DNA from 2 places in the Streptomyces sp. NPDC002588 genome. Region 1 is predicted to be linked to the other one. Evidence: riboswitches for the same ligand, from Rfam matches in the RefSeq annotation. Region 1 holds a riboswitch; the other holds the start of a gene.

Region 1 (6,183 bases):
GACCGGCCACTTGACGGAGACCCGGCCCATCGCCCGGCCCAACGCGTCCAGCGGGAGTTCGCGGAGGTCGCCGTCCAGGTGGGTGAGTTCGACGCCGACGAACATGACCGGGTCGGCCGTCTCGACGGCGGCCAGGCAGCGGCGGGCCGTCAGGACCACTCCCGTCGCCTCGAACTCTGCGGAGGCCGCGGCGAGGAAGTCCATCGGGTCGTCCTGCCAGTCGGGCTCGAAGAGGCGGACGCGGCCGCCGCTCGCGGGGCCGTCCAGCATGGTGCGGCCCGCCCGGCACAGCTCGGCCACGGCCGGCGGGGGCAGCGGGACGGCCACCACGCCGTCCGGGTTGACGAGGATGCCGAGTTGCGGGGGCAGCCCGCGGGCGAACTCCACGGCCGGGGCGATGGTGAACGACATGTGCGAGCCGACGACCTGACGGAACTGTTCCTCGGAGCTGAACACCGGCACATAGGCCTGGCCCTCCAGCTCCACCGTGGGGAGGTCGAGGGGGCCGCTGTGCGGGCCGCCGCCGCTGGGCAGGGGCACCCAGACGAAGCTGCGGCCGAGCACCTCGACGATGCGGCCGCCGGCGCCGGGCATGCCGAGGGAGGCGGAGAGCACCTCCTCCAGCTCGTTGCCGGGCCATCCGCCGTGCGGGTGGGGGTGTGCTTGCGCCGGGAAGTCCGGGGAGACCGGGAAGTCCGCCGGGGGGAAGTCCATCTGCCTACCGCCTGCTGGGAACCGCTGCTGTGGCTGAAAGGCTAGCGGGTGCACCGGGACTTTCCTCAGCCCTTGGCGTCCGCATCCGGTTCGGGGGCCTCACCCGGTGAAGCCGATCCGGCTCAGGGTGTCCGCCGCGTCGCGGTCGAGCAGGACCGCCGAGCCGACGCCCGCCGGGAGCCGGCCCTTCTCCACGGAACGGATGAGGCGGGCGGCGGCCCTGCGGTGGCGCAGGAAGGCGTATCGCGAGACGCCGCGGCCGCGCTCGCGCTGGCCCTCGATCGCCAGGTCCGGGGTGACGTCGAGCAGCAGCAGGTGGAGGGCGCCGCCGCGGCGGCGGGCCTCGCGGGCCAGCCAGTCGCGGACCCAGGCCTGCGTCCCGCAGTCGTGCACGACGACGCCCTCGCCGGCCCGCAGGGCGCGGCGCAGTCCGGCGTAGTGCGCGAGGCGGACCAGGGGGCGGTAGACGGCGTAGGGCACGAACCGGGGGGCGAGGGCGTCCCAGCGGTCGCGGGTGTCCTGGGAGTCGATCCGGACGCCCCGGACGGCGCGCCGCATCAGCGTGGACTTGCCGCTGCCGGGCAGGCCGGTGACCACGACCAGGTCCCGGTGGCCGAAGAGCAGGCCGTGCGGGCTGTGGCCGGACCGCTCGCGCAGGTCGCGGACGACGGGTGCCGGGCGCTCGCCGCACCGCTCGCGGGCCTGGGCGGCGGGCTGCTTCGGCAGCGCGATGCCCGTGGTCGTGGCGTACGCCGTGGTCCTGTTCACCGTGATCGTCCTCCCCTTGGGCTCGGAGATCCTCTGCCCGTCGAGTGTAAAGAGAAGGTAATACCCGGCGTCCAGCGTTTTTGTGCGCGTACTGCCACAGGCCGGTTACAGATGCCGCTCTGCCGCGCGCGGGCGGGGCGTGCAATGATGAGCGCGCCAACTGCATACCGGCCGTTTGAATCCGCGCGGGAGAGTCCCCAGCAGCAGTTTTCGCCGGGGCGCCGAAGGAGCAAGTCCCTCCCTTGAATCTCTCAGGCCCCGTTACCGCGCGGGCGAGGCACATCTGAAAAGCGGACCGCCCTTGCGGTGGTCCCACCCAAGGTGCAAGTCATGCCCCGCGCGGTCATGGCGAACCTCTCAGGTTCCGATGACAGATGGGGAGGAACGACCCCGCCTGTCGTCCACGCCTCGTATCCATGCCTTGGGAGACAACCGTCCGATGAGCAGCACCCACATCCGTCGTACCGCGCTCGATGCCGTGCATCGCTCGCTCGGCGCGACGATGACCGACTTCGCCGGCTGGGACATGCCCCTGCGCTACGGCTCGGAGCGCGACGAGCACAACGCCGTCCGCTCGCGGGCCGGCCTCTTCGACCTCTCGCACATGGGCGAGATCACCGTCACCGGCCCGCAGGCGGCCGCCCTGCTGAACCACGCGCTGGTGGGCGACCTCGCCTCCGTGGGTGTCGGCCGCGCCCGCTACACCATGATCTGCCGGGCCGACGGCGGCATCCTGGACGACCTGATCGTCTACCGGCTCGCGGACACGGAATACATGGTGGTCGCGAACGCCTCCAACGCCCAGGTGGTCCTGGACGCGCTGGCCGAGCGGGCCGGGGGCTTCGACGCGGAGGTGCGCGACGACCGGGACGCGTACGCGCTGATCGCCGTACAGGGACCGGAGTCACCGGGGATCGTGAAGGCGCTGACCGACGCCGACCTCGACGGCCTGAAGTACTACGCGGGCCTGCCCGGCACCGTCGCCGGGGTGCCCGCCCTGATCGCGCGCACCGGGTACACCGGCGAGGACGGCTTCGAGCTGTTCGTGCGCCCTGAGCACGCGGTCGAGCTGTGGCAGGCGCTGACCAAGGCCGGCGAGGGCGCCGGGCTCGTCCCGTGCGGTCTGTCCTGCCGCGACACCCTGCGCCTGGAGGCGGGCATGCCGCTGTACGGCCATGAGCTGTCGACCTCGCTCACCCCGTTCGACGCCGGACTCGGGCGGGTGGTGAAGTTCGGGAAGGAGGGCGACTTCGTGGGGCGCGAGGCGCTGGCCGAGGCGGCCGACCGTGCCGCTTCGAAGCCTCCGCGCGTGCTGGTCGGCCTGGTCGCCGAGGGCCGCCGCGTCCCGCGCGCGGGGTACGCCGTCGTCGCCGGCGGCGAGGTGATCGGCGAGGTCACCTCCGGTGCCCCCTCCCCCACGCTGGGCCGGCCGATCGCGATGGCCTACGTCGACGCCGCGCACGCGACGCCGGGCGCGCCGGGTGTCGGCGTGGACATCCGGGGCAGTCACGAGCCGTACGAGGTCGTGGCGCTGCCCTTCTACAAGCGCCGCAAGTAGCCGCCGGGAGCGGTCGGGCGCGTGACCCCGCGCACATTTCCGCTGCTCACACCGGTCTTCCGCAGTCCCTCATTCATCAGCACTCATCCGCGTACAGGAGAATTCAGGCCATGAGCAACCCCCAGTCGCTGCGCTACAGCAAGGAACACGAGTGGCTGTCGGCCGCCGCGGACGGCGTCTCGACGATCGGCATCACCGAGCACGCGGCCAACTCGCTCGGTGACGTGGTCTTCGTCCAGCTGCCGGAGGTCGGTGCCGCGGTGACCGCGGGCGAGTCCTGCGGTGAGCTGGAGTCGACCAAGTCGGTCAGCGAGCTGTACTCGCCGGTCGACGGCGAGGTCGTCGAGGTCAACCAGGACGTGGTGGACGACCCGGCGCTGGTGAACTCCGCCCCCTTCGAGGGCGGATGGCTGTTCAAGGTACGCGTCGCGGGCGAGCAGCAGGACCTGCTGTCCGCCGACGAGTACACCGCCTACATCGCCGGCTGAGGAGTCGTAGACGCATGTCCGTCCTGAACACGCCCCTGCATGAGCTCGACCCGGAGATCGCCGCCGCGGTCGACGCCGAGCTGAAGCGCCAGCAGTCCACCCTCGAGATGATCGCCTCGGAGAACTTCGCTCCGCTCGCGGTCATGGAGGCGCAGGGCTCGGTGCTGACCAACAAGTACGCCGAGGGCTACCCGGGCCGCCGCTACTACGGCGGCTGCGAGCACGTCGACGTGGCCGAGCAGATCGCGATCGACCGGATCAAGGAGCTGTTCGGCGCCGAGTACGCCAACGTCCAGCCGCACTCGGGCGCCTCCGCCAACCAGGCCGCCCTGTTCGCGCTGGCCCAGCCCGGCGACACCATCCTGGGCCTGGACCTGGCGCACGGCGGCCACCTCACCCACGGGATGCGGCTGAACTTCTCCGGCAAGCAGTTCGACGTCGTCGCGTACCACGTGGACGACCGGACCGGTCTGGTCGACATGGCCGAGGTCGAGAAGCTGGCCAAGGAGCACCGCCCGAAGGTGATCATCGCGGGCTGGTCGGCGTACCCGCGGCAGCTGGACTTCGCGGAGTTCCGCCGGATCGCCGACGAGGTCGAGGCGTACCTGTGGGTCGACATGGCGCACTTCGCGGGCCTGGTGGCGGCGGGCCTGCACCCGAACCCGGTGGAGTACGCGGACGTGGTCACCTCGACCACCCACAAGACGCTGGGCGGCCCGCGGGGCGGCATCATCCTCGCGAAGTCGTCCTTCGCCAAGAAGCTGAACTCGTCCGTCTTCCCCGGCTTCCAGGGCGGCCCCCTGGAGCACGTGATCGCGGCGAAGGCGGTCTCCTTCAAGGTCGCCGCCTCGGAGGACTTCAAGGAGCGCCAGCGCCGTACGGTGGACGGTGCGCGGATCCTCGCCGAGCGCCTCACGGCCGCCGACGCCCGCGAGGCCGGGGTGAACGTCCTGTCCGGCGGCACGGACGTGCACCTCGTCCTCGTGGACCTGCGCGAGTCCGAGCTGGACGGCCGGCAGGCCGAGGACCGCCTCCACGAGGTCGGCATCACGGTCAACCGCAATGCCGTCCCGAACGACCCGCGCCCGCCGATGGTGACGTCGGGCCTGCGCATCGGCACCCCCGCCCTCGCGACCCGCGGCTTCACGGCCGAGGACTTCGCGGAGGTGGCGGATGTGATCGCCGAGACGCTGAAGCCGTCGTACGACGCCGTGGCCCTGCGCGCCCGGGTGACGGCCCTGGCCGACAGGCACCCGCTGTACCCCGCCCTGAACAAGTAGTCCCCCGGCGGGGGCACCCGAGTACCCGTGCCCCCGCCTCTCTCCCGAGGAGTCTCCCGTGGCCATCTCGGTCTTCGACCTCTTCTCGATCGGCATCGGCCCGTCGAGCTCCCACACGGTCGGCCCGATGCGCGCGGCGGGCCTTTTCGCACGCCGGCTGCGCAACGAGGGCCTGCTGCCCTCCGTGACCCGCGTCCGCGCCGAGCTGTACGGCTCGCTCGGCGCCACCGGGCACGGCCACGGCACCCCGAAAGCCGTCCTCCTGGGCCTGGCGGGCGACTCCCCGCGCACGGTGGACGTGGAGACCGCCGACGACCGCGTGGAGGGCGTCAGGTCGACGGGCGAGCTGGATCTCCTCGGCGAACGGAAGATTCCGTTCTCCTTCACCGAGGACCTGAAACTCCACCGCCGCAAAACCCTCCCCTACCACGCCAACGGCATGACGCTGTGGGCGTACGACGCCTCGGGCGCCGAGCTGCTGACGAAGACGTACTACTCCGTGGGCGGCGGCTTCGTGGTCGACGAGGAGGCGGTGGGCGCCGACCGCATCAAACTCGACGACACGGCGCTGAAGTACCCCTTCCGCACGGGCGACGAACTCCTGCGCCTGACGGAGGAGACCGGCCTGTCGATCTCCTCCCTGATGCTGGAGAACGAGCGTGCCTGGCGCACCGAGAAGGAGATCCACGAAGGTCTCCTGGACATCTGGCGGGTGATGCGGGCGTGTGTCTCCCGGGGCATGTCCCGGGAGGGCATCCTGCCGGGCGGCCTGCGGGTCCGCCGCCGGGCCGCCGTGACGGCCCGTCAGCTGCGGGCGGAGGGCGACCCGCTGGCCCACTCCATGGAGTGGATCACCCTCTACGCGATGGCGGTGAACGAGGAGAACGCGGCGGGCGGCCGCGTGGTGACCGCCCCGACGAACGGCGCGGCCGGCATCATCCCGGCGGTCCTGCACTACTACATGAACTTCGTCCCCGGCGCCGACGAGGAGGGCGTGGTCCGCTTCCTGCTCGCCGCCGGCGCGATCGGCATGCTCTTCAAGGAGAACGCCTCCATCTCCGGCGCCGAGGTCGGCTGCCAGGGCGAGGTCGGCTCCGCCTGCTCGATGGCGGCCGGCGCGCTCGCGGAGGTCATGGGGGGCTCCCCCGAACAGGTCGAGAACGCGGCCGAGATCGGCATGGAACACAACCTCGGCCTGACCTGCGATCCCGTGGGCGGCCTGGTCCAGATCCCCTGCATCGAACGCAACGGCATGGCCGCGGTGAAGGCGGTCACCGCCGCCCGCATGGCCCTGCGCGGCGACGGCTCCCACAAGGTGTCCCTGGACAAGGTCATCAAGACGATGAAGGACACGGGCGCGGACATGAGCGTCAAG
Region 2 (6,183 bases), on a different contig from region 1:
TCAGCGGCCGCAGGTCGATGATGCACTCGTGCGCCACCAGCCCGCCGGGGCCGGTGTAGAGCACCGGGTAGTGGGGTTCGAGCCGCTTGGCGACATAGTTGGCGCTGAGCACCGCCACCTGCGTGGCCCGCTTGAGCCCCTCCCCGCCCATGAGCCGCACATACGCCCAGGAGATCGGCAGTATCCCCGCGGAACCCCAGGGCGCGGCCGAGACCGGCCCGACACCCGTCTCGGGCCCGGCGGCGGGCTGCAGCGGATGGTTCGGCAGATACGGCGCCAGGTGCGAGCGCACGGCCACCGGCCCCACACCCGGACCGCCGCCGCCGTGCGGGATGCAGAACGTCTTGTGCAGGTTCAGGTGCGAGACGTCACCGCCGAAGTGCCCGGGGCCGGCCAGCCCGACCAGTGCGTTGAGGTTGGCGCCGTCGACGTACACCTGTCCGCCCGCCTCGTGGACCTGCGCGCAGATGTCCGCGACGTGCTCCTCGAACACGCCGTGCGTCGACGGGTACGTGATCATCAGGACCGCGAGCTCGTCCCGGTACTGCTCGATCTTCGCCCGCAGGTCCTCGACGTCGATCTCGCCGTCGTCGGCGGTCTTCACGACGACGACCTTCATGCCGGCCATCACGGCACTCGCGGCGTTCGTCCCGTGCGCGGAGGACGGGATCAGACATACGGTCCGCTGCTCGTCCCCCTGCGCCCGGTGGTATCCGCGTACGGCGAGCAGCCCGGCCAGCTCGCCCTGCGAACCGGCGTTCGGCTGGAGCGACACCTTGTCGTACCCGGTGACCTCGGCGAGTCGCTCCTCCAGCTCACGGATGAGCGTGAGGTATCCCTCGGCCTGCTCGGCGGGCGCGAAGGGGTGCAGCTGCCCGAACTCGGGCCAGGTGACCGGCTCCATCTCGGTGGTCGCGTTGAGCTTCATGGTGCAGGAGCCCAGCGGGATCATGCCGCGGTCGAGCGCGTAGTCCCGGTCGGCGAGCCGGCGCAGGTAGCGCAGCATCGCCGTCTCGGAGCGGTGAAGGTGGAACACGGGGTGGGTGAGGATCGCGTCGGACCGCTGCAGTCCGGCGGGCAGGGCCTCCTCGGTGGCGGCGTCGAGCGCCTCGATGTCGCCGTCCACCCCGAAGGCGGCCCATACGGCGGTCACCTGGGCCCGCGCGGTGGTCTCGTCGCACGCGACGGACACCTGGTCGGCGTCGACGAGGCGCAGGTTGACCCCGCGCTGCCGCGCGGCGGCGACGACCTCGCCGGCCTTCCCCGGCACCCGCGCGGTCAGCGTGTCGAAGTAGGCGCCGTGCACGATCTCCACCCCACCGGCGGTGAGCCCGGCGGCCAGGATCGAGGCGTACCGGTGCGTCCGCCGGGCGATCGCCCGCAGTCCGTCGGGTCCGTGGTAGACGGCGTACATTCCGGCCATGACCGCGAGCAGCACCTGCGCGGTGCAGATGTTGCTGGTGGCCTTCTCCCGCCGGATGTGCTGCTCCCGCGTCTGCAGCGCGAGCCGGTAGGCCTTGTGCCCGTCCGCGTCCACGGACACGCCCACCAGCCGCCCGGGCAGGCTCCGCGCGAACTTCTCGTGGACGGCCATGTAGCCGGCGTGCGGACCGCCGAAGCCCATGGGCACACCGAACCGCTGCGTGGTCCCGACCGCGATGTCCGCGCCCAGCTCACCGGGCGACTTCAGCAGTGTCAGCGCGAGCAGGTCGGCGGCGACGGTGACGAGCGCACCGAGCCCGTGCGCCTGCTCGATGACACCCTTGATGTCGCGTACGGCCCCGGAGGCGCCCGGGTACTGCAGCAGCACGCCGTTGATGTCACGCTCGGCGAGCTCGGCGGGGATGCCGTCGGCGAGGTCGGCGACCACGACCTCCACGCCCGTCGGCTCGGCGCGGGTCTCGATCACGGCGATCGTCTGCGGCATGACGTCCGCGTCGATCAGGAACAGGCCCTTCTTGTTCTTCCCCATCCGCCGGGACAGCGCCATCGCCTCGGCGGCGGCCGTGCCCTCGTCGAGCAGTGAGGCACCGGAGGTCGGCAGCCCTGTCAGGTCGGCGACCATGGTCTGGAAGTTCAGCAGCGCCTCGAGGCGGCCCTGCGAGATCTCCGGCTGGTAGGGCGTGTAGGCCGTGTACCAGGCGGGGTTCTCCATGACGTTGCGCAGGATCACCGGCGGCGTGAAGGTGCCGTAGTAGCCGAGTCCGATCATGGAGTCGAGGACCTGGTTGCGGTCGGCCAGCGACCGCAGCTCGGCCAGCACCTCTGCCTCGGTCCGCGCGCCGGGCAGGTCCAGCGCGTCGGCGTTCTTGATCACGTCCGGTACCGCGGCGGCGGTGAGCTCGTCGAGCGAGCCGTACCCGACCTGCGCGAGCATCTTGGCCCGCGCCTCCTGATCGGGCCCGATATGACGCTGCTCGAAGGGGATTCCCTGTTCGAGTTCGGAGAGCGGAATGCGATCGGCGGTCATTTCTGAGGCCTCCTGGTCCGACACGACCTTCGAAGGGCACCACGACGCGGGTACCCCGACGGCCTCCCCCTCTGTCATCTCAACCTGAGAGCTTCACCGGCCGCCACCCGGGCAGCCGGTTTTCACCGTCGGTGAGGACGAAGGCCGTCGACGCCGTCGACATCCGCCCTGCTTTCCAGAGTGACCTCGTCCGCGCGGTACGTGGGCCTGAGAGATTCCGGGGAGGATTTGCTCCTTCGGCGCCTCCGACGATCTTTCGGAGGACTCTCCCGCACGGGGTCAGCAGCCGTAGTCAGACTATCAGCGAGGTCAACGACGCCTCTCGAGTGGCCGCTCGTGCCAATGTGCTCTTTTGTAGTGCTTACGGATGAGTTGCGACCAAGTGGAGGGCACGTGCAGACCGACATCGATCCGCGCAACCTGATCGGCCGCAAGGCGTTCGACCGCAACGGCACCAAGATCGGCACCGTCGACGAGGTCTACCTCGACGACGCGACCGGCGTGCCCGAGTGGGCGGCCATACGCACCGGTCTGTTCTCCCGGGACGCCTTCGTCCCGCTGGAGCCGAGCAAGCTGGTCGACGGCACCCTCCACGTCCCCTTCGACCGGTCCCTGATCAAGGACGCCCCCGACTTCGGCGTGGGCCGCCATCTCTCCCCGGAGCAGGAACTCCAGCTCTACCACCACTACGGCCTCGACGTCTCCGCTGCTCCTCCTTTCCCGGACCACGACTTCGGCAGGCTGGCCGGCACCGACGAGAGCTGACCCTCCCCCTTCGGAGCCACCTCCCCTCCCCCCTCCCTCCGCTCTCCTCTCACTCTCTGTGACGAACCAAGCTCACCGCGTGTTCCCGTGTTCCACCACCGGAACTGCGCCGGACGGGTCCCCCGCGCCGCCGTCCTCCCCCGGTCTTCGTCGGACCAGCGGCAACGGGTCCGCCGGCGTCAGCTGTGGATCGCCGATCCGGAACGTCCGCACCCGCCCCGGCGGCGAGTCCGGCGTCTCGAAGCGGACGGTGACCCGGCCCAGTCCGCTGCCCTGCACCCATCCGTGCCCCAGCTCGGAGTGCCGGACGTCGTGCCCGGGACGCCAGTGGTGCTCCGCCGGGGCCGCCTCCTCCCCGGTGCGCTCCTGCGGAGGCTCCTCCTCACCGATGTCCTCTTGCTCCCCCGGCGCCCCCCGCTCGGCCGCCTGCGCGAACAGATCCTCCTGAGTGAAGTCGGCCAGACCGCTGACGCCGACCCCCAGCAGCCGTACCCCGCCGGTCGTGTCCACGGAGTCCAGCAGCCGCCGGGCCGCCTCGCGCACCACCGCCGGATCGTCCGTGGGCCCGCGCAGGGTCTCGGACCGGGTGAGCGTGGAGAAGTCGTACCGCCGCACCTTCAGCACGATGGTCCGCCCCGACAGCCCGGACCCGCGCAGCCTGCGCACACACCGCTCCGCCAGCCGCTGCACCTCCAGCTCCACCCGGACCCGGTCATGGATGTCCACGTCGTAGGTGTCCTCGACCGACACCGACTTGGCCTCCCGCTCCGCCACCACGGGCCGGTCGTCGCGGGCCAGCGCCATGGCGTACAGCCCGTGACCGTGCGCCTTGCCGACCAGGCGCACCAGCTCGTCCTCACCCGCCTCGGCGAGCTCGTCGACCGTGGTGATCCCGGCGCGCCGCAGATGGTCGCCGGTGGCCGGACCGACCCCGGGCAGCGTCCGCACCGACATCGGGCCGAGGAGGGCCCGCTCGGTCCCCGGTGCGATGAGGACCAGGCCGTCCGGCTTGGCCTGCTCCGAGGCGATCTTCGCGAGCATCTTCGAGGCGGCGAGCCCGACCGACCCGGTGAGCCCCGTCACGGCCCGGATGTCCGCCCGCAGCCGCACCCCCGCCAGCCGCGCCGACTCGCCGTCCCAGGCCGCTCCACCCGCCTCCAGGTCCACGAACGCCTCGTCGAGGCTCAGCGGCTCCACCAACGGGGACAACGCCCGCAGCAGCCCCATCACCTGGTCGCTGATGGTCCGGTAGAACGTGAAGCGCGGCACGAGGTAGGCCGCGTTCGGCGCCAGCCGGCGCGCCTGGGCCATGGGCATCGCCGAGTGCACCCCGAAAACCCGCGCCTCGTAGGAGGCGGTCGCCACCACCCCGCGCGGCCCGAGACCCCCCACGATCACGGCTTTCCCGCGCAGACTCGGCTTGGACGCCTGCTCCGCCTGGGCGTAGAAGGCATCCATGTCGAGATGCAGGATCGTGGACGCGTTTCTCACATCTCCGATGCTGCACCACGCCACTGACAATGACCCCGTGACGAGCACCGCGCGGCCGCCCAGGGCAGCCCTCAGGGCGTCAGACCGCCCGGTTGCGCCGCCGGGCCAACTCGTCCGCCGGGTTGTGACCGACGAGCGTCTCACCGGTGTCGACCCGCTCGCCGTGCAACTGCGACAGGGCGCTCTCCACGTCCCGCCACACCACGCCCACGGCGATCCCGAAAATGCCCTGACCGCCCTGGAGCAGCGCGTGGACCTCGTCCGGCGAGGTGCACTCGTACACCGTTGCGCCGTCGCTCATCAGCGTCATGCGCTCCAGGTCACGGAAGCCGCGCTCGCGCAGATGCTGGACCGCGGTGCGGATGTTCTGCAGCGACACCCCGGTGTCGAGGAACCGCTTGACGACCTTCAGGACGACGACGTCCCGGAAGCTGTACAGACGCTGCGTACCGGACCCGTACGCGGCCCGCACGCTCGGCTCGACGAGACCCGTGCGTGCCCAGTAGTCGAGTTGCCGGTAGGTGATGCCGGCGGCCGCACAGGCCGTCGGGCCGCGGTAGCCGATCTGCTCGGACGCCATGGACGTCGCCCCTCCGCTGCTCGGCACGGCCGCCGGTCGCTGCGGAGCGTGATCGGCCGCGCTGCCGTAAAGCGGATACGGACCACTCCCCCCGACACCGAGTCCGGGGGCACCCCCAGCCGTACCGTCGCCGCTGCTTCTCACGCCGACCTCCGTCCTTGACCTGCCTTATCGACGGTAGGCAGTCACCAGGGGTGCGTCAACGATCGCCACACTCGCCACGCCGAGTGATAATCACCCTAAGAGTGGTTTCCCGCACCCCGCCGCGGGGAAAGGCTAGCCGAATGCCCTGAGAAGAGGCCGTAGGACGCTCTCACTCGCCGCTGGCAATTGCCCTGACCAGGGCGTCGGCCGGAGTCGTCGGCGAGCCCGGCGTCCGGCGGGAGACGGCGGCTACTGGTTGCTGGTGCCGAAGTCCTCGGGCGAGATCTGGTCGAGGAACTCACGGAACTTCTCCACCTCGTCCTCCTGCTCGTCCGGAATGGCGATGCCCGCGTCGTCCAGCACGGTGTCGCTGCCGTAGATCGGCGTCCCGGTGCGCAGAGCCAGCGCTATGGCGTCGGACGGCCGTGCGCTCACCTCCACGCCGCTGGCGAAGACCAGCTCCGCGTAGAAGACACCCTCGCGGAGATCCGTGATGCGCACTTCGGTGAGCTCCTGGCCGACGGCTTCCAGCACGTCCTTGAACAGGTCGTGGGTCAGCGGCCGTGCGGGGGCCATGCCCTGCTGGGCGAAGGCGATCGCCGTCGCCTCCCCCGGTCCGATCCAGATGGGGAGGTAACGGTCGCCTCCCACTTCACGCAGCAGCACGATCGGTTGGTTGGAGGGCATCTCGACCCGGACACCTACGACATCGAGCTCGTTCACACAGCAACCC

Evidence for each region. Region 1 has a riboswitch for glycine ahead of gcvT (glycine cleavage system aminomethyltransferase GcvT). Riboswitches for the same ligand answer to the same signal wherever they lie in the genome.
Region 2: it holds a riboswitch for glycine, as region 1 does, so the genes downstream of both, gcvP (aminomethyl-transferring glycine dehydrogenase) here and gcvT (glycine cleavage system aminomethyltransferase GcvT) in region 1, are expected to answer to the same signal.

What each region holds. Positions count from the first base shown of each region.
Region 1 is NZ_JBEOWF010000004.1:278,319-284,501, forward strand. Features, by position in the region: gene ABT057_RS07180 (enhanced serine sensitivity protein SseB) at 1-714, opposite strand, end outside; gene ABT057_RS07185 (AAA family ATPase) at 814-1,488, opposite strand; glycine riboswitch at 1,659-1,759, shown strand; glycine riboswitch at 1,760-1,866, shown strand; gene gcvT (glycine cleavage system aminomethyltransferase GcvT) at 1,922-3,040, shown strand; gene gcvH (glycine cleavage system protein GcvH) at 3,151-3,528, shown strand; gene glyA (serine hydroxymethyltransferase) at 3,543-4,808, shown strand; gene ABT057_RS07205 (L-serine ammonia-lyase) at 4,867-6,183, shown strand, end outside.
Region 2 is NZ_JBEOWF010000051.1:70,207-76,389, forward strand. Features, by position in the region: gene gcvP (aminomethyl-transferring glycine dehydrogenase) at 1-2,470, opposite strand, end outside; glycine riboswitch at 2,656-2,752, opposite strand; gene ABT057_RS40830 (PRC-barrel domain-containing protein) at 2,864-3,235, shown strand; gene ABT057_RS40835 (DNA polymerase IV) at 3,308-4,726, opposite strand; gene ABT057_RS40840 (MerR family transcriptional regulator) at 4,806-5,450, opposite strand; gene ABT057_RS40845 (bifunctional nuclease family protein) at 5,700-6,173, opposite strand.